Regions from separate parts of the Kandleria sp. genome, predicted to be linked through region 2. Evidence: riboswitches for the same ligand, from Rfam matches in the RefSeq annotation. Region 2 holds a riboswitch; the other holds the start of a gene.

Region 1 (16,571 bases), on a different contig from region 2:
TATTCTTCAATATCTGCAACGCTCGTAGCTCTTATTTTTATGCGGCTGATATTCGATATGGAAAGAAGAGAAACTATTGTTTCTTTAATTTATTCTGTACTCATTGTCTCATTGCTTGAAAATACAGTCATATTTGGAGTGGATTATATCATCGGAGCAACATTTATTAATAATGATTTAATTACCTTATGTGTCATTATTTTTGCGGAAATGCTTTTAGGACTCTCCGGTGTACGTATTCCTCAGGATTTCCATGAAATGCCAACAAAAGTACTGGTTCTTACAACCATTGTCTCAGTAGGATTAATTGTAGCCTATAGCTACTATACATTCTTGCTTTCTGATTTATTGAATCATGAAGATTTCATCAGAGGATTTGTAGTGACTACTGCCGCTGGTGTGACCATCATGATGTGTCTGGCAATACTGTTAGCAACTTTTAGAGAAATTGAAAGTGAGAAGTTTAAGAACAGTTTGTTAGATACTTATAATCATCAACAAAAAGATTATTTTGATCAGCTTTTATTAAAAGAGCAGGATACCCGTCAGTTTAGACATGATCTTATCTCTGAACTTTTGGTTATGAAGAATTATCTTAATAATCATGAATATGATCAATTACGTGTATTCATTGATCAGATGACATCAGAAATAAACGCTATTTCTACACGTAATTATGATGTAGGAAATGATATTGTTAACACGATATTAAACTACTACTTCTTACCGTTAACAGATAATCATCAAATAAAGATTAAAGGGTTCTTATCCGATGATCTATCCATTGAAGAACTAGATCTTACAGTTCTAGTCTCCAATATGATCAAGAATGCAGCTGAATCATTAAAGAAGCAGGAACATGGCCATGTGGAAGTTAACTTCATTGAAGAAAATCTGTTTATTTATATTGTCATGAAGAACAGCTGTGTTGAAGATGATTGTCATATGACTACCAGCAAGAATAAAAGACATCATGGATTTGGTTTAAAGAACATTGAGAAGATTGTAAAAAAATATGATGGTGTCTATAGTTTTGATGTAAAAGAAGGGGAATTTATCACCGATGTACGCTTAAGAAACCGTTCGTCTATAAAATAGACCGTTCGTCGACTTTTAATACGACTTTTTTATCCCTGATGCTACAATGAAATAGGATAAAGGAGGACGTATTTATGGTTTATACTTTGCTTAGAGAAATTTGGCGTTTAATCTATGGTAAAAGATAATCTATAATTAAATTCTTTTTTATATTTTTATTTGTTACCCTTGCCTGATTAGAAATAATCAGGCCCCTTTTTTTGTCAGCTGATGACCACTAAGAGAAAAAAAAGACCACTCATCTAATAATCATAGAGAAATCTTTCACTTGCAATTATAGTGTAATTAGCAAAGTAGGAAGGGGAATGTGTGGAATGAATATACTTATAATAAAAGGGAGTCCAAGAAAAAATGGCATGGACGATTATTTTCTTGGTCAGGTAACAGAGTATTTAAAAGATAAAGATTGTACTGTAGATATATTTGATCAGTCCCACGCACAAATATCACGCTATGATGCGGATATGGATGCCTGTGAAAAAGGCCCTTCTCTTTTTGAACAGAAACTGATGAAGGCCGACGGCATCATTCTGCTTTGCCCTGTTTATTTAAAACAAATGCCAGGAGCACTTAAAATAGAATTTGATAATGTATCATATAGAATGCATGAATTTCCATTGATCAGAAAGAAAGTCATTATTTTCAATTATGCTTCCACTCATGGTGCTAAGGAGCTTTCAGAATACTTCTGTGAACTCTTTAAATCATTTGGAGCAGAAGTTATTGGCAGTCATGAGCATTATACAATGAGCAGTGATATTGATTATGATCTAGATTGTCTATTCTCACAGATTGATACAATGATGAAAAGGATTGAGGATAATGTATGTACATTTACAATCAGACAAGAAAAACTTTTTACATATGTAAAAAGATTGGTTTTAACTGAAATGAAACATAATGTAATAACAAATAAGCAAGAACGCTGGAAAGAGTTTTTGCCTTATGACTCTTTGGCTCAATATATTAAAGAACATGACTTGAAATAATGTCTGGGGGGATAAATAATGATCTTAATATTGATTTTAGTAGCAATTCTCTTTGGATGTATTATTGAAGGAGAAATCAAAAGGAATAAATAGTGTAATTGACGAAAGAAAATGCATCTTTGTGCTATAATGAAATCGGTGATGATTATGGATATATACATCGATTTCAGATTTATAGAAAACAAGGATGCATTTTTTGATACTATCAATGACCTATTGGTATGTGATGTTAATGATCTAGAAGCCTTCTACCATTTACTTCTTCATGTCAAAAATATGAATATTATCTTTCTATATTCTTCTAATATGATCTTTGATGATATGTTCATTAAGCGAATAAAAAAAGCAGATCGTAAAAATAAGAAATTACGTATCATCATTGAAGAGACAGAGAGATGTTATTAGGAGATTAAGATGAGACATATAGATTATCATATGCATACTGCATTTTCTGGAGACAGCGAAGCGTCTCCACGTGAACATATTAAAATGGCTATCAAGAAAGGATTGGATGAAATCTGTTTTACAGATCATCGTGATTTTGATTATCCTATTGATACCTTTGAACTAGATACAGATGCTTACTTTAAAGAATTATCAAAGTTAAAAGAAGAATACCAGTCACAAATTACAGTTAAGATTGGTGTAGAGATTGGTCTTGATTGTGATCATTATGATGAAATCAATGATTTTATTAAGAGTTCACCTTATGATTTTGTTATTGGATCCATTCATGTCATTAGACATACTGAATTCTATTATGGAGATTTCTTTAAGAATAAAAGCAAAGAAGAAGCCCATCGTGAGTTTTTTGAAGAGACTTTAAGATGTGTTAAGACATTTGATTGCTTTGATGTCTTAGGACACCTTGATTATATTGAAAGATACGGTCCATATGAAGATCGTTCTATTGATTATGATCAATACACAGATACTATTGATGAAATATTAAAGACACTTATTAAAAAAGGTAAAGGTATTGAAGTCAATACAAGTGGATATAAATTAAGAAAGACATGTGGTTTCCCTAGCTTTGATATTATTAAAAGATATAAGGAGTTAGGAGGAGAAATCATTACTGTTGGAACAGATGCACATACAAGTGAACGTGTTGGAGAACATGTGGATGATGTAATCAGACATTATGAAGAACTTGGTTTTCAAGATGTAACGACGTTTACAAAAAGAGTGAAAGATTAACGCTTAGATGCTATAATATTCATTAGAAAGGAATTGATACAATGGAATTATTTGATAAAGAAAGTCTATACGAAATCAAAAAGGCTACAACGACACAATATTATGTACCTGCTGAACTCTTTGATGGAATGCAGTATAAACTTGTAAGACTCGAAGTAAAGTGGGCTTATGTCGCTTGTCTAAATGTCATGATTAAACATGCACAGTATGACAAAAAGAATCTTGCCTTTATTAAAGATGATTCACCAGCAATAGTAGAAAGCTTGAAAGTTCTTGCCAACAAGGCCGTAGATCGTGAAAAGATTGCCGGCTATCTTAGCGAAATGGAAGATGAAAAGCTTATTGTTAGAGATGGAAAGAATATTTATTTAAGAAAAATTGTCAGCATTTTTTAGTACACGCACTCGTGTACTTTTTTTAAAGGGGGGATAAAAATGTTTACATTATTATCAAGAATATTTATAAAAGAAGATCAATTATCAATGGTAGAAATAAGAGAAAAGTACGGAGTACTTTGTTCTGTTCTTTCTATCATAGCCAATTTTATTTGTGTCGCTTTTAAATTAGTTTTTGGTACATTTGTGCATTCATCAGCTATCATTGCGGATGGATATAACAACTTGTCCGATGCGGCATCGAATATTGCCTCATTGACTGGTTTTAAGTTATCCGGAAAAAAACCAGATGCCCATCATCCATACGGACATGGTCGTTATGAATATCTGACGGGACTATTTATTTCTGCATTGATTATTTATGTAGGTGCAACTTGTCTTATCGAATCTTCATTGAAAATTATCAATCCAGTTAAATTAAACTTCTCCATTCCCGCATTGATTGCCTTATGCGTATCCATCATGATTAAACTTTGGATGTATACTTTTAATACAAAAGCAGGACATATCATCTCTTCAGAGACACTTTTAGCTACAGGAAGAGACAGTCTTAATGATGTTATCACTACATTTGGTTCAATGGTCGCATTGGTAGGCTCATGTTTTACCACATTTCCATTAGATGGTCTTATCGGTGTCCTACTTTCATTGTTTGTCATGAAATCAGGTTGGGATATCCTTCGTGATATGATCGATAACTTATTAGGAAAAGTACCAGATAAAGAAGAAATCAAGGCTATCACTAAAACATTGATGAATTATGATGGCATCTATGGTGTACATGATATGATGATCCACGACTATGGACCAGGACGTCGTTATCTTATTGTACATCTAGAAATAGATAGTGAATCAGACATGCTAGAAGCACATGACCTTATTGACAGTATTGAAAAAGATATATCTGAAAAATTCCAGATATTTACCACAATTCATATGGACCCTATTCAGCTTCATGATCCTCTTACCAATAGATTAAAAGATCAAGTAGAACAGATCATCGCCAAAATCGATGAACGCTACTCAATTCACGACTTCAGAATCGTGAAAGGAACACATACAAAATTGATATTTGATGTTCTCTTGCCAGACCATAATGGCAGTGAAAAAGAGATTGATAAGAAAATAAAGACGGAAATCAGTCATATTGATGATGCTTATGAATGTGTTATCGCTTATGATTACGCTTACTATTAAAATCAAAACGATATTGTATTGTTTAAAAAAATAGAGCATGTTAAGATGATTAAGTTGAAAATAAAGGAGGTGTATACATGTCCAATTTAACTTTGAAGGATATTGAAGAATTACTTCGTAAAGGTAATAAAGAACAAATAGAAGAAGCGATTGATAGTATACACCCGGCCGATATTCTTGAAATTATTCATGATCATCCTGATCATGCGGATCTGATCTTATCGAAGCTTCCTAATGATATGATTGCGGATATCATCGAAGAAGAGGATGATGAAGATGATCAGTATACTTTACTTACATCATTATTAAAAGATAGACAAAGAGAAATCCTCGATGAGATGAGTGATGATGAACTTGCGGATATCGTAGGTGAATTAGACGAAGAAGAAAAGTCACAGGTTTTATCCAACCTTGATCATGACGATAAACAGACCATTGAAAACCTTCTGACATATGATCCAGAAACTGCCGGTGGTCTGATGACTACTGATTACATCAGTATTCGTGCTAAAAATACTGTTCTAGATACTTTGAATTATCTTCATTCAGCCTCATTGGAAGATCTTCCTAAGTATTACTTATATGTCGTAGACAAAGATGGAATTCTAAAGGGCGTTGTCTCATTAAGAGATATTGTAGAATCATCTTTTGATACACCAATTCTAGATATTACCAATGAAAATGTGAAAACAATCAATTATCTAGAAGATCAGGAAGATGTTGCTAAAACATTCATGAAGTATAGCTTCATCATGATGCCTGTTGTAGATGATGAAAACAGAATGCTTGGTATCATTGAAATCGATGATATCATGGACGTTATTGAAGATGAAACAACCGAAGATATCAACTTGATGGCAGGTATGTCAGGTGAAGAACGTGTAGATTCAACTTTAATTGAATCCTATATTTCACGTGTACCTTGGCTTATTGTCAATCTTGCGACTGCGGTTATGGCAGCAGCGGTTGTCGATAAATTCTCAGGAACAATCGCGAAAGTTGTTTCTCTTGCATCCATCATGTCCATCGTAACAGGAATGGGAGGCAATGCGGGAACACAGTCATTGACTATTCTTGTTCGTGGTCTTTCTTTAGGAGAAATTGATAGAGATAATGCTTTAAAGATCTTCTTTAAGGAAGTCGGTGTGGGACTCCTTACAGGAATTACCATTGGTATATTTGTCGGACTTGGCTCATGGTGGTTTGCTCATAACCCATGGTTCGGTCTTGTGGCAGCGTTAGCGATGGTTTTGAATATGGTAGCAGCCAACATTGCTGGTTACCTTGTTCCAGTGGTATTAAGAAAGTGTCATATTGACCCAGCATTAGCATCTGGTGTTTTTGTAACAACTGTAACAGACTGCCTAGGGTTCTTATTCTTCCTTGGGCTAGCGACATTATTCTTGCCATTATTGGTACAATAAAAAGGAACACAGCGGTGTTCCTTTTATAGTTTTCTGCTAAGCATATCCGGATTGGATGCATAGATCAAAGCCGTTTCTTTAGTAATCAATTGACGCTTGTATAGTGCCAAGAGACTTTGATCCATTGAAATCATCTCAGAGTCTGGACTCGATGAGATGATACCATCAATCTGATGAATCTTATTGTCACGAATCATATTGCGAATCGCTGTATTGATTTTCATGACTTCAAATACAGGCACAAGACGATTGTCAGTTGTTGGAATCAGCTGCTGAGAAATAACTGTTTCCAAGGTCAGTGACAGCTGCAGAGCAATCTGTCGCTGCTGGTTGGCAGGAAAGACATCAATGATACGATCAATTGTTTTTGCGGCACCGATGGTGTGCAATGTGGAGATAACCGTATGGCCGGTCTCCGCGGCCATGAGGGCCGTCTTGATTGTTTCATAATCACGCATTTCCCCAAGTAATATAACATCAGGCGCTTGTCTTAAAGCGGCACGGAGTGCATTTATATACGATGCGCTATCGATTGTGATTTCACGCTGTGACACAATCGATTTTTTATGTGAATGAAGATGTTCAATCGGATCTTCCAAGGTAATGATGTGCTTTGCATAATTGTTGTTGATGGCATCAATCATACAAGCCTGTGTCGTAGATTTACCGCTGCCATGGATCCTCTTTGTCGGTATGTGCTCACACGAAATCTTGAAACATCAGGGACAGAGAATGAAAAATCATCATCACCCATATCATGATATTTCTTTTTATCACGGTGAGACATCTCGAAGATCGTATTGATTAGTCTTTCTGTATCATCAGGCATCAGTTTCTGATCATTTAGTGGAATCAGCTCGTTATACACTTTAAATGTAATAGGCTGCCCGGCAATGAAGAAGATATCAGATGCATCCTTTGCTTTGGCATATTTTAAAATTTCAATTAAATCCATTAGTTCTGCTCACCCCAAATTTCAATTGTACCTGATTCACTGCCGTCATCATCGTCATCAGAATGTGTTTTCATCTTACCTGCATTATCAGGAGTATTAGTAGAAACAATAGCCCACTTTGTGATCTTATAGAATTTATTGCCAGGATATAAGGCTTCCAGTTTAACAGAAATCTTTAAGTCACGATATGAATCCGTAAAAGAAATGGTATGGTCGTTAATTTCATAGTCTCCCTTTAAAGAGGAAAGCTTTTTAAAATAGTCCTTTTTAGAAGAAGTGCTCTTATAGAAACTATAAAGCTGATCATCAATTTCTTTTAGACGATCTTGTACATTATTAGTCAATGTGTAGTAGTAGCTACGATGAGTAACTGAAAGTTCAGTTGCTTTTTTAGTATTGACAGCACTGACTGCTGACAATAGTGAGAAGGTACTTATACATAATATGATGAATATAATCAGAAAGAAGCTAATCCCGACATTCATTGTATATTTTTTCATGAGCGATTCACCACCCTCTGATTATAGGCTCTTACTTTAAGACTTAGAATGCTGTCACCATCATGAATAAATTCAATTCTTAGCATATTGTCTGAAAAAGTAAGATGGGCAACAAAGACCGCATTATCGCTATTGGTTAAAATCCAGTTGTTATCAAAGTAAATATTCTTATCTTTATCATAAGGATAATGATCAGTAAGTGTGTGGGCACGATATGTTTCCGCTATATTATTAGCCATCATATTAGCATTAGAAAGATATTTTGTTTCTTGGCTGATAATATGACTTTTAATAAATAGCTGTACACAGATACTTCCGGCAACAGAGAAGAATAAGAGTGAAAAGATGATTTCCATGAGGAAAAGACTGCTTTTATTATGTATTCTCATTCTAAATCACTCCTTACAAGATTAATGAAGGATTCACGACTATGGTCTTTGATGATCATGGTGATTTTAAGCTGATAGCGATGCATAGATAAACTCATTCTATCCATCTCAATCACATGCTTTCCTTTTTGAGGATCAAATGCTTCATTGGGATCTGCGCTATATTCACAAAGAAAACCCTGATAACAGAACATATAATGGTCTTTCTTGTTGTTAAGCTGGTATTTTAAGATATCATTATCATTATTCTTGATGATATTAATTGATCCATTGTTATGAATCTTTACCTTCTCTACAACATAGTTCATGCTCAAATCAAAGTTTCTGATATTATCAGTTGTCTTAGTTGAAGAGCCATAGACATTAGCACCAATATAGACAATAGAAAGGGCGCTTAGTGAGAATACGCTGAATAGTATAAGTACGAAGACAATATCGATAGAGTGCGATTTTCTTTGCATGCTAAGCCCTCCTTTCTAGAGTATTGTGATATGTACATCAGGATAGTCATCTTCATTGATGAACTTGTAGGTTACCTTAAAGAGTGAATGATCATAAGTTAAATGATATTCATTTTCAATTTCCTTTAAGTTTTCTGGATAGTGACCTTCCTGTATATAGCATTCAAGAATGGTAGTATTGATAGCCTTTTCTAGGCTATTATATTGATCTTTTCTTGTCGATACGTTCATCGTCCGTATACCTGCTAACATAAGGAGAAGAGCAGTAAGAAAGATCAATATGGAAATAAGATGTCTTTTTAAGAGTTTCATTAAAGGCTACTCATAATTCCGATAAGTGGCAACATGACACTTAAAAGAATGATTCCTGTAATAATGGATAAAATGGCAACCAATGAAGGTTCGATGATACCAATCAAGCGACTGATACGATCGTTTGTTTCATTCTCATATCTTGTTGCAATGTTATCAAAGATCGTTTCCATTCCGCCTGTTCTATAGCCAATCTTAATAAAACGAGCATACATACCAGAAAGAATGCGTGTTTCAGTTAACGCTGAGACAATATCTTTTTCTTTCATGATATCCTGTGCTTTATTAATACGTAAACTTAATAGTTCATGATTTTTAACAAGTTCTTTTGAAAGATCAATAGATTCTTCAATTGTCATACCGCTACTTAAGGCAATTGCTAGACCACTTGTAAAGTGAGAAAGAGCCATCTTCATAAGAAGATCTCTTGTCGGTGGGAAATGAGTCAAGAAGCGATAGAGTTTTAATTTCCCTTTTTCTGAGTTCTTCACATAGACTACGTATCCTACAAGAAGGAACAGCAATACGATGAAGACCCAAGAATAGCGAGCTAACGTTTTTCCTAATGTCAGTACAAATAATGAGAAAGCGTTGATAGAGGTTCCTAGACTTTGGAAAACATGATTGAAAATAGGAAGAACCTGAGTAATAAGGACAATGACAACAACGGCCATCATGGCAATCATGATCATTGGATAAGACAATGCCGCATTAATGTTTTCATTATTTTCATGTAGTCTTTGATAATGTTTTGATAGACGAGCAAGAATTTCTTCTAGTCGACCCGTCTCTTCACCAATATTAATCATGCTGATGGTATAATCAGGAAACATTTCCGTATTCTGTAATGCTTCACTAAAAGATTTCCCAATTATCCATATCTTTATAGATAGAATGAATAAAGTGATTGGTTCCATTGATGTCATCACGCATGATGGAGATTCCTTCAAAGATAGAAATACCCGCATGCAATGTAAGTGATAACTGGTTTGTAAACTCGGCAATCTCGATATTGCTGAGCTTATTCTTTTTCATAATAAACACATCCTTTCCATAAACTCTTATGTTTTCTATATTATACTATATTTTGACATTCTATAACACAATCTTGTGACTTCTTTGATTTTATATTGAAGAAAAAAAACAAAGATAATAATTGCTTGCATTTTTTTAAAAACTTCAGTAGTATATTAGTAGTTATACGACTGACGGAAGTGGAATAGACCACATGAAGTATAATTTTAAAGAGCCGACCGTCTGGGCAAAAGATGCCTGGATGAGTGGGCTCTTTTTGATTAATGTGGAGGAAAAAAGATGAAAGAATTAGAACTAAAGTATGGCTGCAATCCTAATCAGAAACCTGCAAAGGTTTATTGTGAAGCAGGGGAACTTCCAATTGAAGTTGTAAATGGAAAACCTGGTTATATTAATTTATTGGATGCCTTAAACAGCTGGCAGCTTGTTAAGGAATTAAAAGAAGCAATCAATATTCCATGTGCTGCAAGCTTTAAGCATGTATCACCAGCTGGTGTAGCACTAGGTACACCTTTGACTGAAGTTGAAAGAAAAATGTACTTTGTTAAAAAATCACCTGAAGAATTAACACCATTAGCTAATGCTTACATTAAAGCAAGAGGAAGCGATCGTATGAGCTCATACGGTGATTTCTGTGCAATGAGTGATGTTGTGGATGCAGTAACTGCAGATCTTATTCGTATTGAAGTCAGTGATGGTATCATTGCACCAGGCTATACAGAAGAAGCCTTAGAAATTCTTAAGAAGAAAAAACGTGGTAACTATTGCGTATTAAAAATTGATCCAGATTATAAACCTGAACCAATTGAAAGAAAACAGGTATTCGGTATTACTTTTGAACAGGGTAGAAATGATGCTAAGATCACACCTGCATTATTTAATGAAATCGTCAGCAAGAATAAAGAAATTCCAGATCATATCATGAATGATTTGATCTTATCAATGATTACATTAAAGTATACTCAGTCAAACTCAGTATGTTATGTAAAGAACGGTCAGGCTATCGGTATCGGTGCTGGACAGCAGTCTAGAATTCACTGTACAAGATTAGCAGGAGATAAAGCTGATAAGTGGTATTTACGTCAGCATCCAAGAGTTCTTGATTTACAGTTTGTTGATGGTATTAGACGTGCTGATCGTGATAATGCAATTGATATCTATTTATCAGATGATTATGAAGATGTATTAGGTGATGATGTATGGCAGAATACATTCAAAGTTAGACCTGAACCATTAACAAGAGAAGAAAAGAAAGAATGGTTAGCTGGCAACACTGATGTTGTACTTGGCTCAGACGCATTCTTCCCATTCGGTGACAATATTGAAAGAGCACATAAGAGTGGCGTTAAGTATGTAGGTGAAGCAGGAGGATCAATCAGAGATGATCATGTTATCGAAACTGCTGATCGCTATGATATGGTTCTTGCCTTTACTCATTTAAGATTATTCCATCATTAATAAAAAAGGCTGCTTCGGTAGTCTTTTATTTACTTTTTGCAATTTGTATGTTAGTATTCCATAGATAACAAATTTATAGGCAAAATGAATGAAAATTCATGACGCAAAGCTATAGGGCCTTTAAACTGGTTGCCAGCTGCAAAAATACTTTCAGTAGCATTGTGTCCGCACAATGCTTTTTTTTAGGAGTTATTATGTTAAATTTTTTACGTACGGCCATTAAAGGCCGATATACATTTATGAAAGATAGAAAAATATATAATCGTTTAGCAAAAAAGAATATGTTGACAATGATTCCTGTATTGTCAATTGATCTATGTTTTATTATTTATCATCTTTTTACTTTTCTTGTATTCAAGAATCGTTTATATCATCTATGGGAAGCACGTATATTAGATGCTGCAGTGCTTTTATTTATAATTATTTATGTACTTTTCTTTTTATTGAGTGATAAGGAAACAAGATACACAACGATTGTTTCACGTATTTTGATTACAGGATTTATATGTATGCAGCTTTTCTATGGGGTATTTTATACGTTTTTATTATTCCCAATGGGTGATTATTTTTCATCATTTTATTCTTCATTGGTGTGGACACTCCTTGTGTTTACTATTTCACCAGTTTTTTCTGGTACTTTATCAATAATGTCGTTTTTCTGGATATCTCATTTTATAGACCAGTATTTTCTTCATTATAGTAAAGTCTCTTTAGCAATATTTTTAGTAACGGTTTGGATTGTCTCTTCAATTCATTTTTATTTTATGTACTTCTACATTAAAAAAGATTTTGATTCACAAAAACAAAAAGAAATGCTTTCAAGAATTTCTAGAACGGATGCGTTAACGAACCTTCAAAATAGATATGCCTTGAAACTTGATATGAATGGCTATATTGGAAAAGAAATAACTGTGATCATCGGTGATATTGATAATTTCAAAGTTTACAATGATACCTACGGTCATGATATTGGTGACCTTGTAGTAAAGGAATATGGACGTATATTAGTAGGTATTTTTGGTGAAGAGAGATGCTATCGTTTTGGTGGTGATGAGCTGCTTATTGTCACTGAACAAAGTGAAGAGGAGATTACTGCGAGTAAAGAACATTATTTTAAATGTGTAAAGCAGTTTAGAGTTCCCGGTGTTGATGATATACCAACCGGCAGTCTTGGAGCAGTAAGAGGGATTGTATCTTCTGAAGATGATTTTAGAGCTATGTTAAAGCAGGCGGATATGAATCTTTATCATGTCAAGAATACTAATAAAGGAAGTTATTTTGCTTCATATTATAATGTTGAATAGAATTATATGATATAATATAGGAATGTTAAAAGAGGTGAAGCTATGTTATTTATCAATGATTCTGAATTTGAGCGTGTTATTTCTAGAGCGAGAAATAGAATGCTGGCACATAAGTTTTATGAAAATGGATCTGTCATTAGGGTACATATTACTCAAGATAAGAATGGGTATTATATTACTGGACAGGTGAGTGCCAATGGCATGATTTATTCACCACGCATTGAAGTTACACCACAATCTAAGATAGCGTGGACATCATGTGATTGTATCTTCTCGGATGAATATACAGCCTGCGCCCATATTGGTGCAGTATTATTAGCAGTGCAGGAGCTTTCTCCAAGAGAATTTCCTTTTACTTATTCAGTAGATTACGGCAAGCTGAAAAAGAAGAGAGAGGAAGAAGAAAGACAGCGTGCTTTAGAATATAAGCAGTTTATTCAAGAGCAACAAAGACGCAGTCGTGAAAAAGCGGCTATTGATTTAACACAGCTATTCAGGGATGATATGCTGTCAACTTTTGAAACAAAAGTTGAACCTGTTCATATTCATATTGATTATAGAAAAAACAGCTATGCTAATTCCTTCCGTTTTCGTGTAGGTAGAGATTCAATGTATCTGATTCAGAATCATTATGATTTCATCACGAACATGGAAAACCATACTTTCAAGAAATATGGAAAGAATTTCTCATGGCGTCATCAGGTAGATGACTTGGATGAATATTCAAAAAGAATCTATGCTTTCTTGAAGGGGACAGCACATACTCCTACATATGATAAAACATCTATTGCGAATAATGAGATGGAAGATCTGATCAAGCTTATTGAATCATTGCCTTCTCAATATTTTAATGGAAGAATTGTATCTTCTGAGTTTAGACCGGCATTATCAATAAGTGAAGATGAATATGATTATATTGTTAAATTTACTAATGATAATGGCATGGATGTAGGAAAGACAATGGGATTTATTCTTTCTGATAATGTGATCAAGTTTACCTTTGATCAAGGGGGAATGGTCCTTAAGCTTATCAATCATTTAAGAGATAATAATAGAATGCTCTATGTTCCTAAAGATGAAATGAGCGCCTTCTATCAGTATGTTCTTCAGCCTATCAAGTCTTATGTAGATATTACAGGATTGTTGTTGGATGACTTTAGCAAGACAGAAGATCGTATTAAGATCTACGGTGATATTAATGAAGAGGAAGAAGCCTATTTCCAGGTTATGGGGGTTTATGGTGATGATGAAATCAATGTGTTAGATCATCCTGAAAAACCACGTTCTCCTCATATGGATATGATTACACGATTTATGGAGAAATATGATCCTGATGAAGCCAAGGGCACTTATTTCTATGATACATATAGAGATAAGTCGATTGATTTCTTAAGTGAAGGCTTGCCAATTCTTGCACAATACGCGGATATTTATGTTTCTGAGAATTTAAAGAAGATCAATCGTAAAAGTAAGTTTGAGATCAAGATTGGGGTAAGTGTATCTGAAGGATTATTAAATATTGATTTTGATTCATTAGATATCCCAAAAGATGAGATTGCTTCAATATTAAAGAGCTATTCTAAAAAGAAGAAGTATCATAAATTAAAGGATGGTTCATTGATTCATATTGAATCTGATGAACTTGAAGAACTTTCTAACGTCATGAACCAGTATCACATATCTTCAAATGAAATTGTGGATGGTCATGTAGATATGAATCTTAATCGTGCTTTCGCCTTAAATGCATCCATGAATAATATGGAACATATCAAGATTGATCGTTCAGAAAGTTTCCATCATATCATTGAACGATTAAGTGATTATAAGGCTAAACATTATGAAATAGCGAAGCCTTATGATCATATCTTAAGAGATTATCAAAAAGAAGGTTACCAGTGGCTTTCTACCATGTGTGAACTGCAGTTTGGCGGTATTTTAGCGGATGATATGGGGCTAGGAAAGACTTTACAGATGATTGCCTTATTAGAAAGTCAGTCTGATAGTTTTTCCATTGTGGTATGTCCTTCTTCATTGGTATTGAACTGGATTGATGAATTCCAGAAGTTTGCACCAACGCGTAAAGTCAAGGCAGTAATGGGGAATGCAAGTGAAAGACATGCTATTATCAAGGAAGCAAAACAGTACCAGACTTTAGTGACATCCTATGATTATATGCGAAGAGATGCACAGTGCTATGATGATATGACATTTGATTTTATCATCTTAGATGAAGCACAGTATATTAAGAATCAGAATACAAAGAATGCCAAGTCTGTTAAATTGCTTCATGGTACGCATAAGTTCGCATTGACAGGAACACCAATTGAAAATTCATTAGCTGAACTTTGGTCAATATTTGATTTCTTAGAAAAAGATTATCTCTTTAATTATCATTATTTCCGTCAGCAGTATGAATCACCGATTGTAAAAGATCATGATGAAGAGAAACTCAAGGAACTAAAAGAAATGATTTCTCCTTTTGTTTTAAGAAGAACGAAAGCTATCGTCTTAAAAGAGCTTCCAGATAAAGTAGAGAAGTCTATTCATATTGAATTCAATAAAGAAGAAAAGAAACTTTATCTTGCACATTTAGCTCAGGCTAATGAAGAATTGCGCAGTCTTTCAGGGACAAATGATCGTATTCAGATCTTAGCCTTACTTACAAAGTTAAGACAGATCTGCTGTGAACCAAGAATGCTGTTTGAGAATATAAAGAAACAGTCTTCCAAGATGGAAGCCTGCATGGATATTGTGGATAATTACTATGAAAACAATAAGAAACTATTGATCTTCTCTTCATTTTCTAGTGTGTTGACACTCATTGAAACAGAGTTGAAGAAAAGACATATTTCATATCATATGATCACTGGAAATACTCTTAAAAATAAACGAAAAGAATATGTGGATGCTTTCCAGCACGATGATAGCACAGTATTCTTGATTTCCTTAAAAGCCGGTGGAACTGGTCTTAATCTTACGGCAGCAGAAGGGGTTATTCATTTTGACCCATGGTGGAACATGTCTGCTCAGATGCAGGCAACCGATCGTGCGCATCGTATAGGTCAGGAAAATAAAGTGTTTGTCTATAAGCTCATTATGTCTGATTCCATTGAAGAAAAGATTCAGGTCATTCAAGAAAAGAAGAAAGAATTGGCTGATACCTTCGTTGAAGGAAACGAAGGACATATCACTAATATGACAAATGAAGAAATTATGAGTTTATTCCAATAAAAAACGACGTGAGATAATCACGTCGTTTTCATTATCCTTCTTCTATTTCCAATAGTTCAAGATAACGTTCATTTTTTTCTTCAAGTTCCTGTTCTTTTTCTTGTCTTAAGCTAGAGAGTTCATCTAGCTTTTCAAATTCAGTTGTTGTCTGCATTTCTTCATCTATCTTCTTGATATCATTTTCTAGATCAAGAATAACATCATCAATAGATTCAAGCTCTTTCTTTTCAGCCCAAGTTAAGCGACGCTTCTGGTTCTGCTTCTTGGTTTCACGATAAGCTTCCTTTTTTGATTCCTTTTTTTCTTTAGTTGAAGTGATATCAATTTGAGAAGAATAGCCACCGTTGACATATGTGACATAATGATCCTTAAAGACAAGGAGTCCATCGACAATCTTATCAAGAAAATAGCGATCATGTGAGACTGTAATGATGATTTCTTTAAAGGATTCAAGATAATCTTCTAGGATATTTAATGTATCAATATCTAAATCGTTGGTAGGTTCATCAAGAAGAAGAACATTTGGTGCACCCATTAAGACCTTTAATAGATAAAGACGACGTTTTTCACCACCGGATAGACGCTCGATGCGAGTAAACTGCATGCTCTTATCAAATAAGAAA
Region 2 (16,571 bases):
AAAGAAGAGTAAAAGGAAGCTGATGCTTTTCCTGGAAGTTTTTATGCGAACGTACACTATCTTTGGAAATGCCGATCACAATAGCATCTTTTTCTACAAATTGTGGGTAAAGGTCTCTAAATGAACATGCCTGAGTTGTGCATCCAGCTGTATTGTCTTTAGGATAAAAATAGAGAATAATTTTCTTGCCAAGATAATCTTCTAGACTGTGCATTTGTCCATCTTGATCAGGAAGTGTAAAAGATGGTGCTTTTGTACCGATTTTTAACATAATCATCACCTCTTATTACATTTTACCACAATTTCATGCTTTTTCTTTCGAATATGCTTATGTATAATAAATAAAAAAAGGGGGTGAATACATGGTACATGTGGATGAAATAATGTCTTGTCATACAATAGATGAATCGATGATATTAAGAATGTATGAATATCGTCAAGGTGGTTATTACATCATTGATGGTGAAAAAGAAATGGTGACAAGAAAGATGGCTCATCTTCTTTTGATGTTCAGTCAAAAGGATCATCGTTATTTAAAAGAGACATTGCTGACACTTAAAGAGATTATACATGATCATGTTCCACCTAAAGATCTTCTTTTATTCTTTGAAGAAGGTATTGAGAAAATCTGGGATTTCTCATTAAAGGCGATTGTTAATGAAGAAATAAAAAGAATGAGGAGAGTTTTTGCACAGACGTTCTATAGAGAAGATCGTTCTATTTTAATAGAAGAACTGTTAAAAAGAAGAGATACGCAGTATCTCTTTGCTTATGGGACATTGATGAAAGGGGAAAGACATCATGTCTACATGAACGATGATGCTTTTATAGGAGAAGCATTTCTTTCTGGATATCAGCTGTATGAATTAGGAAAGTTCCCGGGACTAGTTAAAGAGGATGGATGTCTATTAGGAGAAATCTACCGTGTTGATGATCAGGAAAGAAAGATGATTGATCAATTGGAAGGATCAAGATATAAGATAGCTCATGATTTCGTATTAACTGATAATGAAGCTTACTATGTCTATTTTTATATTTATGAACCACCAGCTTATCGTCATTATCCAAAAAGCTATACGGTCAATGGCAAGTGGACTTATTTTACAAACTACCGTTATGTCTGGCTGATGTGCTATGATGTGAATTTGTCTCTAGAACATTTTATGACGCAATTGGATAATCAATTGATTATTCCTGTTCAAGAAAAGAAAAAAGAGCTTCCTTATGAGCTCTATTTTGCAAAAAAGAATGAGAAGTGGGATGGCGCTGCTGCTTATCTTGATATGAACAAGTTTGATTCAAGCTATGCTATGGGGTATCTGATCACAAGAAGTCAATATGAAGCTATTAAAAGAGAATACGGCGACTCTTATGAAGAACAGGTCCTAGGGTATGATTCCTTTGGTATTGCGGAAGTGGTGCTAACGGGACGCTACCGCTATGATGAAGAAAAGCCATCCATGCATTATATTGCAGAAATGGCTGATGGTTTAAGGTTAGGTTTTCAATTAGATGAAGATCAGCTTCATGATTATCTCTACTATTATAAAAAAATCAAATGACATTAGTTTTTGATGATTTTATGACATTTTTAATGATATAATATCATTAGATAGAAGAGATTGGTGGCGTATTCAATAAATTCCATACTTCATTTAAACAAACCTATAACCTAAATCATTCACTGATACTCTTTTAGAAGAAAAAAGATGCCTAGGCATCTTTTTCTGTTTCTTGAGATAATTTATCTCTTCTTCTTTTTAATAAGATTGTACAAATAATAATAATGATTAGTACACAAACTGATGCAGTAATGAATGTTGGAAGAAGTGCAGGTGTCTTAAACCATTTAGTAACCTTTGCAAGTCTTCTTAGTCCATAGAATACTGCCATTCCAGTTGTGGCAGAACCACCAATCGCAAATAATGCTTTAATCCACTTAGGTAGGATTTCCGCAAATAAAATAATGATAGATAAGAAAGCGATTGATACAAACACACTGATGACAAAATGCATAGTGTAACCTCCTTTATAAACATAAATAAAATACCATAAATGGTCGCTATTTGCAATAATTGATTTATGTGGAAAAAAGAATGATAATGTTTTATAATATCTCACATAAGGGAGGATGCAGTATGGCACGTAGAAAAAATACATACGCATATAGTCGATTAAATCCGAATGGTCGTTCTAGTTATAGAAGAAGAGGAATAAGATGGAATCGCATTATTCCTGTAGGAGGGGCTATTCTTTTTGTACTAATATTAGTTGTCGCTTTTAATTTTTCTCGTATGAGATTAATTGTAAAAGGATATTCATTCTCAGAACAGAATGAGATTCTAGAATTAACAAGTGATAAGATCAATACTATTCTTGAACAGGATAAAATGGATCATATTTCAACTTGGATTGAGAAATCAAAGAAAGTTAATTACTATGATGAATATGAAAAATATTATTCATATCATCAGAATATGAAATCAAAAGATGTTATCGCGACAGTGGATGAAATCTTTGATAACTATGTTAAAAAGATGCATGGTTACACTGATGATCAGCTATGGAAAATCTTAAAGAATGCAAGTATTGCTGACATGAAATATCTTTCTTCACATCATTATAGTTATAAGGATATGTCTCCTTATATGAAAGTGAAGGGATTTGTTTATCAGGATATGGATAAATATGTGGAACTTTATAATAAAGTAAAGAACTATAATTATGCGGTATTATATACTTCATATCCATTTATTGATTCTTCTAACAAGACTGATAAGCATTATAATATTAAGAATCCATCTTCATTGACATTGCTTGTTAAAAAGGGATTCTATTTCTCAAGCAGCTATAGACCAAAAGATCTTGTTAAGCCTGATGCAAAGTATCTTCCATCAAACAAGCGAAACAATGATAATCCTTATTTAAGAAAAGCTGCTTATGAGGCATTCAAGAAGATGTATAATGATGCTAAGAAGGAAAATCTTACTTTATTGCTTAACTCTTGTTATCGTGGATACAATGAACAGAAGGGAATCTATGAAGATATGCAGAAGAAGTATGGTGCACTTTATGCATCTACTAATGTGGCAATTCCTGGAAGTTCAGAACATCAGACTGGTTTAGGTATGGATATTACTTCTAAGAGTGTCGATGATGGGAAATCATTGGTATTTGGCAATACGCAAGAATATAAGTGGCTAAAGGCTAACTGTTATAAATATGGTTTTGTCATTAGATATCAGGGTGATAAGACAAAGATGACAGGTATTACAAATGAACCATGGCATATTCGCTACGTTGGTAAAGAGGTAGCTAAACAGATGACCGACAACAATTGGTGTCTAGAAGAATATGTACTTTATACTGGTAACTTGCCAGAAATCAAATAAGCATCTGAGATTCTCAGATGCTTTTTTAAGGAGATATTTATGTTAAGTATGGTTGAATATGTTCATGAACGCATGAGCACATATAAAAAAAGAGAAATCGGTGCAGATTTCACAATGGGAAAAGGCAATGATACGGTGTTTTTATCTGAACTGTGTGATCAGGTCTACAGCTTTGATATTCAGGATGAAGCCCTAGAGACTACTAGAAAGAAGCTTGTACATGATAATGTGAAGCTGATCAAAGATAGTCATGAACACCTTGATGATTATCTTTCTTCATTTGATATAGGTGTCTTTAATCTAGGATACCTGCCATCTTTCTCTCATGAAATTACAACAGTGCTCGCAAGTACCGAAGTTGCCTTAAAAAAAGCAATAGATGCCATGACGCAAGTATTATTTCTAGTTTGTTATATTGGACATGAAGAAGGGAAGAAGGAAGCCGCGTGGATTGATGAGTATGTTTCAGCACTAGATCATAAGCAATATAATGTTTCTACTTATAGAATGATGAATAAGCCTCTTTCTCCTTATGTAATAGAAATCCAGAAAAGATAAATACGACTGCTTAGGCAGTCGTATTTTTAGGAAACTAGGACATATTTAAAAGATCCATCTATTGGATAGCTGATTTCTTTATTATTGACGATATGAGTAAGCTGTCCATTTTCTATAAATCCATTCCAAGTAGAAACAACGACAACTTTCTTTGAAATTTCATCTAGAATATCTTTGAGATCTTCTTCGCTTCTGGCATAAAGCGCTGTTTTATTATCAATCAATAGGACATCAAAACGATAATTCTTTAAGAACTCGTCCATTGTATTCATTGTATCTTTAGTATTATTAGCGAATACTCTTGAAAAATCGACGATTGGGATACCAGTGTTTTTACTGTATTCGTGAATGATTTTTGATTTTCCGCTACCTGGTTTTCCAACGATCAATACGAGTTTAGAATCATTGTTTTGAATTTCACTTATGCTTTCGATTAATGTGTCCATGGGATCAATCCTCCTTATGTATTTCTTAAGTTACCTTTATTATACTAGAAAGCGTTTTCATAAAAAAGAATATTTGCTTTTTATTAAAAATAATATCTTTGTGCTATAATGGGCAACTAGGAGGCATGGAAATGAATGGTCAAATGATATTAGAGTTTGCCAAGACTATTCTAGAAATTCCTTCACCTACTGGCTATACACGTGATGTAATTGCTTTTATGGAGAAGAAGGTAAAGGAGCTTGGCTATAAGACATCTTTAACAAATAAAGGAAATCTTGAAATCTATGTAGAAGGGAAAAGTGAACATACTAAAGGATTATGTGCTCATGTGGATACTTTAGGATTGATGGTCCGCAGTATTCGAGATGATGGAACATTGAACTTTACTTTAGTAGGAAGTCCGCTTTCACCCACTTTAGATGGAGAATACTGTCTTATTAAGACAAGAGGAAATAAGACATACACAGGAACAATTCTTTCTGATAGCAGTTCTAAGCATGTCTATAAAGATTCAACTTCACTTGAAAGAACTGAGGAACATATGCATATAGTTCTTGATGAAAAGGTATCAAGTAAAAAAGAAGTGGAAGCTCTTGGCATTATGACAGGGGATTATATCTGCTTTGATCCTAAGACAACGATTACTGAAAATGGATTTATTAAATCTCGTTTCTTGGATGATAAGCTTTCAGTGGCAATCTTATATAATCTTCTAAAGGATTTTAAAGAAGAAGGTATTGTACCAAAGGATAATTGGATTATCACTATTTCTACTTATGAAGAAGTAGGACACGGTTCAAGCTATATTAATCCAGCTATCGAAGAGTTGATTGCGGTTGATATGGGATGTATTGGTAAAGATCTAAACTGCAGTGAATATGATGTATCCATCTGTGCAAAGGATTCAAGTGGTCCTTATGACTATGCACTAATAAGTGATTTTGTGGATATATGCAAAAAAGAAAATATCAATTTTGCGATTGATATTTATCCATATTATGGTTCAGATGTCAGTGCGGCACTTAGAGCAGGTGCGAACATCAGAGGTGGATTGATTGGTCCTGGTGTTGCCAACAGCCATGGTATGGAAAGAAGTCACATGGATGCAGTAATGAATACTTTCTCATTATTAAAACATTATATGGCATAAAAAAAGGCTTGCCTGGAAGGGCAGCCTCCTTTTTAGTTTTCTACAACAGTGACGTTTGAAGCCTGAGGTCCACGATCGCCTTCGACGATGTCGAATTCAACAGTCTGACCTTCTTCTAAAGTCTTGAATCCATCAATATTGATTGCGCTGTAATGTACGAAGATGTCTTTGTCATTACCTTCAGCTGTGATAAACCCATAACCTTTGTCAGCTTTAAACCACTTTACTTTACCTGTAGTCATTGCTATACTTCCTCCTCATAAACTTGCATAACGAGCCATACTTCATTCATATGTAAGCATTTAATATGCGAAATTGAATAAACGTATATTCTGTAAATGCTATCATTATTCTATCATAGTGAAACTTTAAAGGCAAATTTTTTGTTAATTTTAGACCATAAGTGAGATGAAATTGGCTATTTTTAGAGAAAGCATAAACATATATTCAAATTGACAAGTTATTGACTCTTCTTTGTTTAAAGTGTGACAAAATGAAGTGCAACTCAGTTGCATTTCCTCTTTTTTTTAGTACAATTGAATAAGAAAGAGGGGTTAATATGCTAAAGAAATATGCTCAGCTAATAGTTAGACAAGGTGTCAATCTTCAGAAAGGTCAAGATCTAGTGATCTCAGCTGATGTAGAGTGCGCACCTTTAGTAAAAGAAATCGCCAAGGAAGCCTACAAGGCAGGCGCAAGAGATGTTATTCCTGATTACAGTGATGAAACATTAACAAGATTAAGATATGAAAATAATGAAGTAGATTATTTTAAAGAAGTACCAGATTATATTAAACATCTTCGCAATGACTACGCATTAAAGCATGCAGCCATTGTGACTATTACTTCTGCTAATCCAGAACTTTTAAAAGGCATTGATCCTCAGAAAGTCATGGCAAGAAGTGTAGCCATGCATACGGAGTGCAATGTATTTTATGATCACTTAGATCGTATGATTGATCGCTGGTGCATTGTTGGAGCACCATCATTAAAATGGGCCAATAAGGTATTCCCTGATATGAGTGATGAAGAAGCGATGGAAGCATTATGGAATGCGATTTATCATGTCACTTATGTTGATACAGAAGATCCAATTGCAACATGGGATAAACACCGTCAGTCATTTGAAGAACGTGTAAAGATCTTAAATGAAATGAAAATCAAGACTTTACATTATACTAATGACTTAGGGACAGATCTTTATGTTTCAATGAATAAAGGTTACCTGTTTGCTGGAGGAGGAAGCTATACCACTGATGGTGTCTATTCTTTCCCAAATATGCCAACAGAAGAAATCTTTAGTTCTCCAGATTATCTTAAGACTGAAGGCATTGTCTACGCTTCAATGCCACTTAACTACAATGGCTCATTAGTAGAAGATTTCTATATTCGCTTTAAAGATGGACGTGCAGTAGAGTATGATGCAAAATCAGGAAGAGATACATTAGCTTCAATCATTGAAAGTGACGAAGGCGCTCATTACTTAGGTGAAGTTGCCCTTGTGCCATATGATTCACCAATTAGAGAAACTGGCATTTTATTCTATAATACATTATTTGATGAAAATGCTGCTTGCCATTTAGCACTTGGTAAAGGTTTTCCTGAATGTATTGAAGGTGGCTATGATATGAACTTTGATCAATTAAAAGAAAAAGGTGTCAACAACTCATTAACACATGTTGATTTCATGATCGGTACAAAAGATCTTTCTATCACAGCTATTACTGAAGATGGAGAAGAAAAGCCAATCTTTATTAATGGATGCTTCGCGTTCTAGATGCAGCAAGTGCTGCATCTTTTCTTTTTTATGATTCTTTGATAGTTTTTTGTGATTTTCCTTTGACAAATAACTAGTCTTGAAATATCATGTTTAAGCATGAGTTAAGGGAGGATGAATATGTCAGCATTTACAGATAAAGTAAGCAAAAGAAGAACATTCGCAATAATTTCCCATCCGGATGCCGGTAAAACCACACTTACTGAAAAGTTCCTTTTATATGGAGGAGCCATTCAGGAAGCCGGAATGGTAAAGGGAAAACAAAATATGAGACATGCAGTATCTGACTGGATGGAAATTGAAAAACAGCGTGGTATCTCTGTTACAAGTTCAGTTTTACAGTTCAATTACGATGGCTACTGCATCAACATTTTGGATACACCGGGACATCAGGATTTCTCGGAAGATACTTATCGTACACTTATGGCTGCTGATAGTGCAGTCATGGTCATTGATGGATCAAAGGGTGTCGAAGACCAGACAAGAAAATTATTTAAGGTTTGTGCAATGCGACATATTCCAATCTTTACATTTATTAACAAGATGGATAGGGAAGCCAAGGATCCATATGAATTATTAGAAGAAATTGAACAGGAATTAGGTGTAGAAACATATCCTATCAACTGGCCAATTGGCTGTGGTAAAGAATTCAAGGGTGTCTATGAACGTGAAAAAAGAGAAGTCATTCGTTTTGAATCCATTGCCGGAGGAAGAAAAGAAGTAAAGGAAGTTGTTACTTCTGTTGATGATCCTGAATTAAAAGAAGCAATCGGTGAAGATTACTTCCAGATTCTTCAGGATGACGTAGAACTTCTAGATGGTGCTGGTGCTGACTTTGATTTAGATAAAGTTCATCATGGACAATTATCACCAGTATGCTTTGGTTCCGCTTTAACTAACTTTGGGGTAGAACCATTCCTTGAACATTTCTTGAATTTTTCTGAAGCACCTGCACCTCGTAAGAGTGATATTGGAGAAATTGATCCAATGTCAGAAGAATTCAGTGCCTTTGTGTTTAAGATTCAGGCAAACATGAATTCTCGTCATAGAGATAGAATGGCCTTCATGAGAATCACTTCAGGTACTTTTACAAAAGGTATGGAAGTTTATCATATGCAAGGTAAAAAGAAGATTAAGCTTAATCAGTCTAAGAGCTTGATGGCTGATGAACGTGAAGAAATCCAGGAAGCTTACTCTGGAGATATCATCGGGGTCTTTGATCCAGGAATCTTCTCTATTGGTGATACAATTCTAACTGGTAAAAAGAAATTCCAGTTTGAAGGTATTCCAACATTCGCACCAGAACACTTCGCCCGTATCAGAAACACTGATACGATGAAACGTAAACAGTTCGTAAAAGGTATCACTCAGATTGCTCAGGAAGGAGCTATTCAGATCTTTACTGAACTTGGTGGCGGTATGGAAGAAATTATCGTCGGTGTTGTTGGTGTTCTTCAGTTTGAAGTATTAGCCTACAGACTTAAGAATGAATATAATGTAGAAATCGTCAATACACCATTGCCATATCAGTTTATCAGATGGATTGATAATACAGATATTGATGTGAAGACATTGAACCTTTCATCTGATACAAAATATGTACAGGATTTAAAAGGAAAGACATTATTGTTATTCTCTAATACTTGGGGAATTAATTGGGCTACAGATCGTAATCCAGGTCTTGAGCTTTCTGAATTCTCACAGAACTAAACACAGGCTATGCCTGTGTTTTTATGATATACTCTTTTAAAGGAGGCAAGGATAATGAAAATTGTGGCAGCATTTGATTCGTTTAAAGAAAGCATGAGTGCCTATGAAGCAGGGGTGGCCGTTCAAAGAGCGACTGATCATGAAGTGATTATTAAGCCGATGGCTGATGGCGGAGAAGGAACACTTGAGGCTATCAAGTCATTCTTGAAAGGGGATATTCATAACCTAGAGGTTCATGGCCCTTTTAATAAAACAAAAGCATCGCTTCTTATTGCAGATAAGATTGCGATTATTGAATGTGCCCAGGCCTGTGGACTTGATCTTGTTGCTGAGGATAAGAGAAATGGCAGCAAGACAACGACCAGAGGGATAGGTGATATGGTGCGCTATGCATATGATCATGGAGCAAGAGAGTTTATTATTACCTTGGGTGGATCTTCTACCAATGATGGAGGAGCAGGTTTTCTTTCTTCATTGGGTGTGGAGTTCTATAATAAAGACGGACAATTTATTCCTACTGGAGAAACATTGTCGTCGATTGAAGATATCCGTGTACCACAATTTAAATACATGTCCTTCAAGGGCATCTGTGATGTTAATAATCCCTTACTTGGAAAACAAGGTGCAACAATGGTCTTTGGTGCACAAAAGGGTGTAAAGGATCTAGAGCTTCAAGAAAAAGCGATGACACATTATGCCAATAAAAGTGCTGAAGTTCTCCATAAGGATGAACGCAATTATCCTGGTGCAGGTGCCGCTGGCGGATTAGGATTTGCGATTGTGGCCTATTTAAATGGAGAACTGGTAGGTGGATTTGATGAGGTGGCAAGATTATCTCATCTAGAAGAAGCAATCAAGGAAGCTGATCTTGTATTCACCGGAGAAGGCAGCATGGATCATCAGACACTGATGGGAAAGACCCCTCAGGGTGTATTGGAGCTAGCTAAAAAGTATAATAAGAAAGTCGTAGGGTTTGCTGGTAAAGTAGAAGATAAAGAGGCTTTACTAGAAGCTGGCTTTTATGATATAAGATGTATCAATCACGAAGAAGCACCGCTTCATGAATTATTAAAGAAAGGTGCAAGCAATCTAGAACAGGAAGTAAGAGAGTATCTTAAGCATTATGAAATATAAAGTTACACAGGAAACAGAATTGTTAAATTTTCTTTTAGAAGCAACATCAAAGAAAAGAAATGATTTAAAGAAAGCATTAAAGTTTAATCAGGTACTTGTCAATGGGAAGAGCGAAAGCTATCATGCTTTTCTTCTACATGCTGGTGATGAAGTAGAACTAGGAAAAAAATCAAGACAGGATCTTCCTTTCCCTATTCTTTATGAAGATAAAGAGATTATTGTGATCAATAAGCCAAGTGGCTTGGTTTCTGAACAGACCATGCATAATAAAAGTGAGACTGCTTTTATGATTGTTAATGGCTACTTGAAGAAAAAGAAAGAAAAAGCGTATCTTGTTCATCGTTTAGATCAGGATACATCAGGTGTTATGATGTTTGTGAAAAACAAGAAGCTCTATGAAGAGCTTACTCATAACTGGAATGATTATGTATTAGAAAGAAGTTATCAGGCGATTGTAGAAGGGACTATCAAGAAAGATGGTCGTATTGAGAATTATCTTTCTGAAAACAAGATGCAAAAAGTCTATGTTTCTAATAAGAAAGGGAAGAAGGCTATCACAAATTATCATGTCTTAAAGAATGTCAAAGGCTATACTTTGCTTGATGTCTTTATTGAAACAGGAAGAAAGAATCAGATTCGTGTTCATATGTCCTCATTAGGACATCCAATTGCTGGAGATCGAAAATATGGCGCACAGACGAATCCGATTAGAAGACTTGCGCTTCATGCGAATATCTTTGCATTTGAACATCCGTTTACGCATAAGACAATGACATTTAAGACAGAGATGCCAGAGACTTTTTATAAAGTGACAGGAAAATTAAAAAAATAGTTGACAGTCTTAAAAGAATTGATTATTATGTACAAGTAAATAAAAAGTGGAAAGAAGAAGTACCTGCTTCTCGCCCGATTGACTCAGTCGGTGGGCAAATGTCACAAAGATTATTCTTTAAGGACAAGTGGGTGCGCATGCGCTCACTTTTTATTTGAAAAAAAGCAATAAATGGAGGTGGCTTTTATCAGAAGGTATGACAGAACAAAACCAAAGAAAAATGAAGATTTGGTTAATGAAAGAATCCGATTTAAGGAAGTGCTTGTGATTGACAGCACAGGGGAACAGCTTGGAACAATGAGCTCAAGAGATGCTCAGCAGAAAGCATACGATGCAGAACTTGATTTAGTATGCGTTGCACCTAAAGCAAAACCACCAGTATGCAGAATCATGGATTATGGAAAATATCGTTTCGAACAGCAGAAGAAAGCTAGAGAAATGAGAAAGAACTCTAAACAGGTATCTGTAAAAGAAACACAGTTATCACCTACGATCGATGTTCATGATAAGAACGTTAAATTAAAACGTACTTTGAAATGGCTTGAAGCAGGTGATAAAGTCAAGATTGCGGTCAGATTTAGAGGTAGACAGATGGCACACATCGACATCGGACAGAAAATACTTGATGATTTTGTGGCAGAATGTGAAGAGTTCTGTACAATTGAAAAGCCAGCAAAAATGGAGGGGCGAACATTGACTGCGGTGCTCGCACCTAAGAAAAGCAAATAGTAGGAGGATATAATTATGCCAAAAATGAAAACTCATAGCGGTCTTAAAAAACGTTTAAAGAAGACTGGAAGCGGAAAATTAAAGAGAAGCCATGCTTACGTTTCACACTTAGCTGCTAACAAGACTCATAAACAGAAAAAACACTTAGCAAAATCTGGTACAGTACATCCATCAGATTACAAGAGAATCAAATCTAGAATCTAAGAAGTAGGAGGAAACAGGAATGGCAAGAGTTAAAGGAAACTATACAACTAGACGTAGAAGAAAGAAAACCATTAAATTAGCTAAAGGTTACTTTGGAGCTAAACATAAATTATATAAGACTGCTCATGAGCAGGTTATGCATTCAATGAAGTATGCATACAGAGATAGAAGAACTCTTAAGAGAGAAATGAGAAAATTATGGATTGCACGTATCAACGCTGCAGCTAGAATGAACGAAATCTCTTACTCTCAGTTAATGCACGGTTTAAAATTAGCTAACATCGAAATCAACAGAAAAATGTTATCAGAAATCGCAATCTGTGATCCTGAAACATTCACTACATTAGTTAATACTGCTAAAGAAGCTTTAGCAAAATAATTATTGAATAGAGGCTGTAATGAAATGATATTTCATTACAGCTTTTTTTTGCTACTATTTGGTGTACAGAAATGTTTTGCCTAGTATTTCATTTAATTCAAAAAGATATTAAAATGATATTAGGTGGTTGGAATGAGTGAAAAGGTGTTTTGTTATATAAAAGATAATTTACTGCATGATAAGCTGATGAGAATTTATCAGAATGTCAATTTTATCCTTTGTTCAAGCAAAGAAAGACTATTAAATTTCTGCAGACGCAATGAAAGCAGTATTGTTCTAGTAGAAGATGAACTTGATTTATTAAGTCGAGTAAAATATTATTCAAATATTTATGCTATATATTTTACACAAAATAATGATCATTATCTGGAAGCTATCAAATTAAGAGCAGATGATGTTATCCATGATTACAGTGAAGAAAGTCTAGAGGCCATAAGACTGCGCTTTTACTATTGTCGTCCCTTTAATCGCACGGTAGTGGATATTAATGTTGATGGGAATCCTTTAATCTTTAGTACACAGGAAATTTATGTGGTAGAGATGAGAAATCGCAAGGTGACTTTGTATACTTATTATGGAACCTATTCTTTGGGGCTTCATGCGTTTAGAAAAGATAAGAAATTTTTGTATAATCACCATTTTAGACAGGTGAGAAAAGGGATTTATGTGAACCTTATGCAAATCAGAAGTTTTAAAAATAATGTTGTATTGATGGGGAATAATTCATCCTATCATTTAACGAGAACTTACAAGCGTGATTTTGAAAGGGATTACGAAGAAGTGAGGGCAGGACTGATGGTAAAAAATAGATAAAAGTGTGTTGTCAACTGTAGAAATTAATGCTATTATTTACTCAGTTATACGACTGACGGAAAGTGGAAAGAACCACATGGAAGTATAATGTTAAGGAGTCGACCGTCTGGGCTAGCACCTGGATGAGTAGGCTCTTTTTTTGGTTTTAGGAGCTCTCATCGGGATGTGATAGAATAGTGACAGGGAGGATTAGTCATGTTAACTGATGTAGAAATTGCGCAGCAGACAAAAATGGAACCAATTGCTGAAGTAGCAGCAAAACTAGGTCTAAGCGATGATGATCTAGAACTTTATGGAAAATATAAAGCAAAGGTTTCGCTTGATACGCTCAAGAAGGTAGAAAACAATGAAAATGGAAAGCTTGTTCTGGTAACAGCAATCAACCCAACACCAGCTGGTGAAGGGAAGACAACAACAATGATTGGGTTATCTCAGGCACTTAACTTAATGGGAAAGAAATCCGTTGTAGCTATGCGTGAACCAAGTCTTGGTCCATGTTTTGGAATCAAGGGTGGTGCAGCTGGTGGAGGATATGCACAGGTTGTACCAATGGAAGATATCAACCTTCATTTCACTGGTGATATTCATGCTATTACAACTGCTAATAATCTTATTGCCGCAATGCTAGATAACTCTATTCAGCAGGGCAATCCATTAGATATCGATGTAAGACGTATTGTATGGAAAAGATGCGTCGATTTAAATGATCGTGCCTTAAGAAAAATTGTCATCGGTATGGGTGGCAAAATGAATGGTGTACCAAGAGAAGATGGTTTTGATATCTCGGTAGCGAGTGAAGTCATGGCTATTCTTTGTTTAGCGACTTCTCTTGAAGATCTAAAAGAAAGAGCAGGACGTATGATTGTTGCTTACAGCAGAAGTGGTAATCCAGTTACAGTGAATGATATTCATGCAACAGGGGCTGTCGCTCTATTATTAAAAGATGCCATTAAGCCAAATCTTGTTCAGACACTTGATCATACTCCAGTATTTGTACATGGTGGTCCATTTGCGAATATCGCTCATGGATGTAACTCTGTCATGGCAACTAGACTTGCTATGAAACTTGGTGATTATGCCATTACTGAAGCTGGTTTCGGTGCTGATCTTGGCGCTGAAAAGTTCCTTGACATTAAATGCCGTCAGGCCGGACTTAAACCTGATGCCGTTGTAATCGTAGCCACAATTCGTGCCTTAAAGATGCATGGCGGTGTAGATAAAAAAGATCTTTCAGAAGAAAATCTTGAAGCATTAAAGAACGGTATTGAAAATTTAAGAAAACATATTGAAAATATTAATAAGTATGGATTACCTTCAGTAGTAGCTATTAATGCATTCCCAACAGATACACAAGCTGAATTAGAGCTATTAAAAGAAATCTGTGAAAAAGATGGCGCTAAAGTCGCAATCTCAGAAGTATGGGCTAAAGGTGGAGAAGGTGGTCTTGAATTAGCTGAGACATTATTAGATGTACTTGAAAATGAAGAATCACATTACCATCCAATTTATGATCTAGATCTTTCTATTGAAGAAAAGATCAAGACAATTGCAAGTGAAATCTACGGGGCTAAAGATGTTGCTTTTACTAAGAAAGCAAAGACAGCTTTAAGAACATTAACTAAACAGGGATTGGATCATTTGCCAATCTGTATTGCTAAGACACAGTACTCATTATCAGATGATGCATCTCTACTTGGAAGACCTGAAGGATTCACAGTTACAATCAATGACCTTATTCCAAATACAGGTGCTGGATTTATCGTCGCAATCTCAGGTTCAATCATGAGAATGCCAGGTCTGCCAAAAGATCCAGCTGCTAATCACATGGATATAAATGAAGATGGCACAATTGTAGGATTGTTCTAGGAGGATACAATGAAAGTTGCAATTATTATGGGTTCTGCCTCAGATGCAGATAAGATGGAAGCTTGCATTCACATCTTAAAAGACTTTGGTGCAGAAGTTACAGTAAGAGCTTTATCCGCACATCGTGCGCATAAGGCATTAGAAGAATGTGTAAACGAATGTAATGAAAACGGGACAGATGTAATTATCACTGCAGCAGGTATGGCTGCTGCATTACCTGGCGTAGTCGCATCTATGACTGTATTGCCAGTCATCGGTGTGCCACTAAAAGCGGTAGCTTTTGATGGCTTGGATGCGTTAATGAGCATCGTTCAGATGCCAAGTGGCGTACCAGTTGCGACAGTTGCAATTAATGGGGGAAAGAATGCTGCATATCTTGCATTGCAGATCATGGGTATTAAATATCCAGAATTAAGCGAGAAGCTAAAAGCATTCAGAAAAGAACAGGAAGACGCATGTCTTAAGACAGATCAGGATATTAGAGAAAGATATTAAGGAGAGAATAGGACAATGGAATTAGGCAAATTATTGTACGATGGAAAGGCTAAACAAATTTACGAAACTGAAAATGAAAATGAAATTATCATGCATTACAAAGATGATGCTACTGCTGGTAATGGTGTAAAACATGATCAGTTTGCTGGAAAGGGTATCTTGAACCATACAATTTCAGGTATTATCTTCGATATGCTTGAAGAAGCTGGAATCAAGACTCATCTTATCAAGAAATTATCTGATACAGATGATTTAGTAAAGAAAGTAGAAATCTTCCCATTGGAAGTGATTGTCAGAAATATTACAACAGGTTCATTCTGTCGTCGTACTGGATGTCAGGAAGGGCTTGTATTAGAAGAACCAATCTTCGAAATCAGCTATAAGAATGATGAATACGGTGATCCTTTAATTAATGAAGATCATGCAGTAGCGATGTCATTATGTACTAGAGAAGAATATGCTAAAATTAAAGCTTCTACATTAAAGATTAATGAATTATTAAAAGAATTCTTCTTGTCTTTAAATTTAAAGCTTGTAGATTTCAAGATTGAATTTGGTAAGACTGCTGATGGCGAAATTCTATTGGCTGATGAAATCTCACCAGACTCATGCCGTTTATGGGATGTTAACACTAATAAGAAATACGACAAAGATGTATTTAGACAGGATATTGGTGATTTAATTGAAACATATAAGGCTGTCTTAGCAAGAATGGAAAATAAATAGAAGGAGAACTCTATGGACTACAAGAAAGCAGGCGTGGATATCGAAGCAGGATATCGTTCAGTTGAATTAATGAAAGGTTATGTTAAAGAAACTATGAGACCAGAAGTTTTAGGGGGACTTGGTGGTTTCGCAGGTGCCTTTGACCTTTCTAAAATTAAGGAATATGACGAACCTGTATTGCTGTCAGGAACAGATGGCTGTGGTACAAAAGTCAAATTGGCCATGATTATGGATAAACACGATACAATCGGTATTGATGCTGTCGCAATGTGCGTAAATGATATAGCATGTTCGGGGGGAGAACCATTATTTTTCTTAGACTACATTGCATGTGGAAAGAACTATCCAGAAAAGATTGC

The links. A riboswitch is a leader RNA that binds a small molecule or an ion and turns the genes downstream of it on or off. The one in region 2 is predicted to bind ZMP and ZTP.
Region 1: linked by a shared signal. The riboswitch ahead of J6L95_RS06450 (phosphoribosylaminoimidazolecarboxamide formyltransferase) and the one ahead of J6L95_RS02065 (formate--tetrahydrofolate ligase) in region 2 are both predicted to bind ZMP and ZTP.

What each region holds. Positions count from the first base shown of each region.
Region 1 is NZ_JAGBIX010000061.1:10,042-26,612, forward strand. It holds gene J6L95_RS06380 (GHKL domain-containing protein) at 1-1,098, shown strand, start outside; gene J6L95_RS06385 (NAD(P)H-dependent oxidoreductase) at 1,413-2,087, shown strand; gene J6L95_RS06390 (hypothetical protein) at 2,235-2,492, shown strand; gene J6L95_RS06395 (histidinol-phosphatase HisJ family protein) at 2,502-3,287, shown strand; gene J6L95_RS06400 (hypothetical protein) at 3,329-3,682, shown strand; gene J6L95_RS06405 (cation diffusion facilitator family transporter) at 3,722-4,879, shown strand; gene mgtE (magnesium transporter) at 4,957-6,303, shown strand; gene J6L95_RS06415 (type IV pilus twitching motility protein PilT) at 6,327-6,947, opposite strand; gene J6L95_RS10910 (hypothetical protein) at 6,944-7,258, opposite strand; gene J6L95_RS06420 (hypothetical protein) at 7,258-7,758, opposite strand; gene J6L95_RS06425 (hypothetical protein) at 7,755-8,147, opposite strand; gene J6L95_RS06430 (DUF4860 domain-containing protein) at 8,144-8,608, opposite strand; gene J6L95_RS06435 (hypothetical protein) at 8,624-8,920, opposite strand; gene J6L95_RS06440 (type II secretion system F family protein) at 8,920-9,753, opposite strand; gene J6L95_RS06445 (hypothetical protein) at 9,776-9,955, opposite strand; ZMP/ZTP riboswitch at 10,112-10,190, shown strand; gene J6L95_RS06450 (phosphoribosylaminoimidazolecarboxamide formyltransferase) at 10,235-11,413, shown strand; cyclic di-GMP riboswitch class I at 11,482-11,557, shown strand; gene J6L95_RS06455 (GGDEF domain-containing protein) at 11,608-12,717, shown strand; gene J6L95_RS06460 (SNF2-related protein) at 12,760-15,948, shown strand; gene J6L95_RS06465 (ABC-F family ATP-binding cassette domain-containing protein) at 15,980-16,571, opposite strand, start outside.
Region 2 is NZ_JAGBIX010000011.1:16,341-32,911, reverse strand. It holds gene bcp (thioredoxin-dependent thiol peroxidase) at 1-271, opposite strand, end outside; gene J6L95_RS02140 (gamma-glutamylcyclotransferase family protein) at 363-1,562, shown strand; gene J6L95_RS02135 (hypothetical protein) at 1,714-2,016, opposite strand; gene J6L95_RS02130 (M15 family metallopeptidase) at 2,139-3,392, shown strand; gene mnmM (tRNA 5-(aminomethyl)-2-thiouridylate-methyltransferase MnmM) at 3,432-3,950, shown strand; gene brxF (BREX-3 system P-loop-containing protein BrxF) at 3,977-4,396, opposite strand; gene J6L95_RS02115 (M42 family metallopeptidase) at 4,528-5,547, shown strand; gene J6L95_RS02110 (cold-shock protein) at 5,580-5,789, opposite strand; gene J6L95_RS02105 (aminopeptidase) at 6,107-7,324, shown strand; gene J6L95_RS02100 (peptide chain release factor 3) at 7,445-9,034, shown strand; gene J6L95_RS02095 (glycerate kinase family protein) at 9,089-10,168, shown strand; gene J6L95_RS02090 (RluA family pseudouridine synthase) at 10,158-11,000, shown strand; gene infC (translation initiation factor IF-3) at 11,172-11,729, shown strand; gene rpmI (50S ribosomal protein L35) at 11,745-11,933, shown strand; gene rplT (50S ribosomal protein L20) at 11,953-12,312, shown strand; gene J6L95_RS02070 (LytTR family transcriptional regulator DNA-binding domain-containing protein) at 12,445-13,125, shown strand; ZMP/ZTP riboswitch at 13,164-13,244, shown strand; gene J6L95_RS02065 (formate--tetrahydrofolate ligase) at 13,321-14,991, shown strand; gene purE (5-(carboxyamino)imidazole ribonucleotide mutase) at 15,001-15,486, shown strand; gene purC (phosphoribosylaminoimidazolesuccinocarboxamide synthase) at 15,502-16,212, shown strand; gene purM (phosphoribosylformylglycinamidine cyclo-ligase) at 16,225-16,571, shown strand, end outside.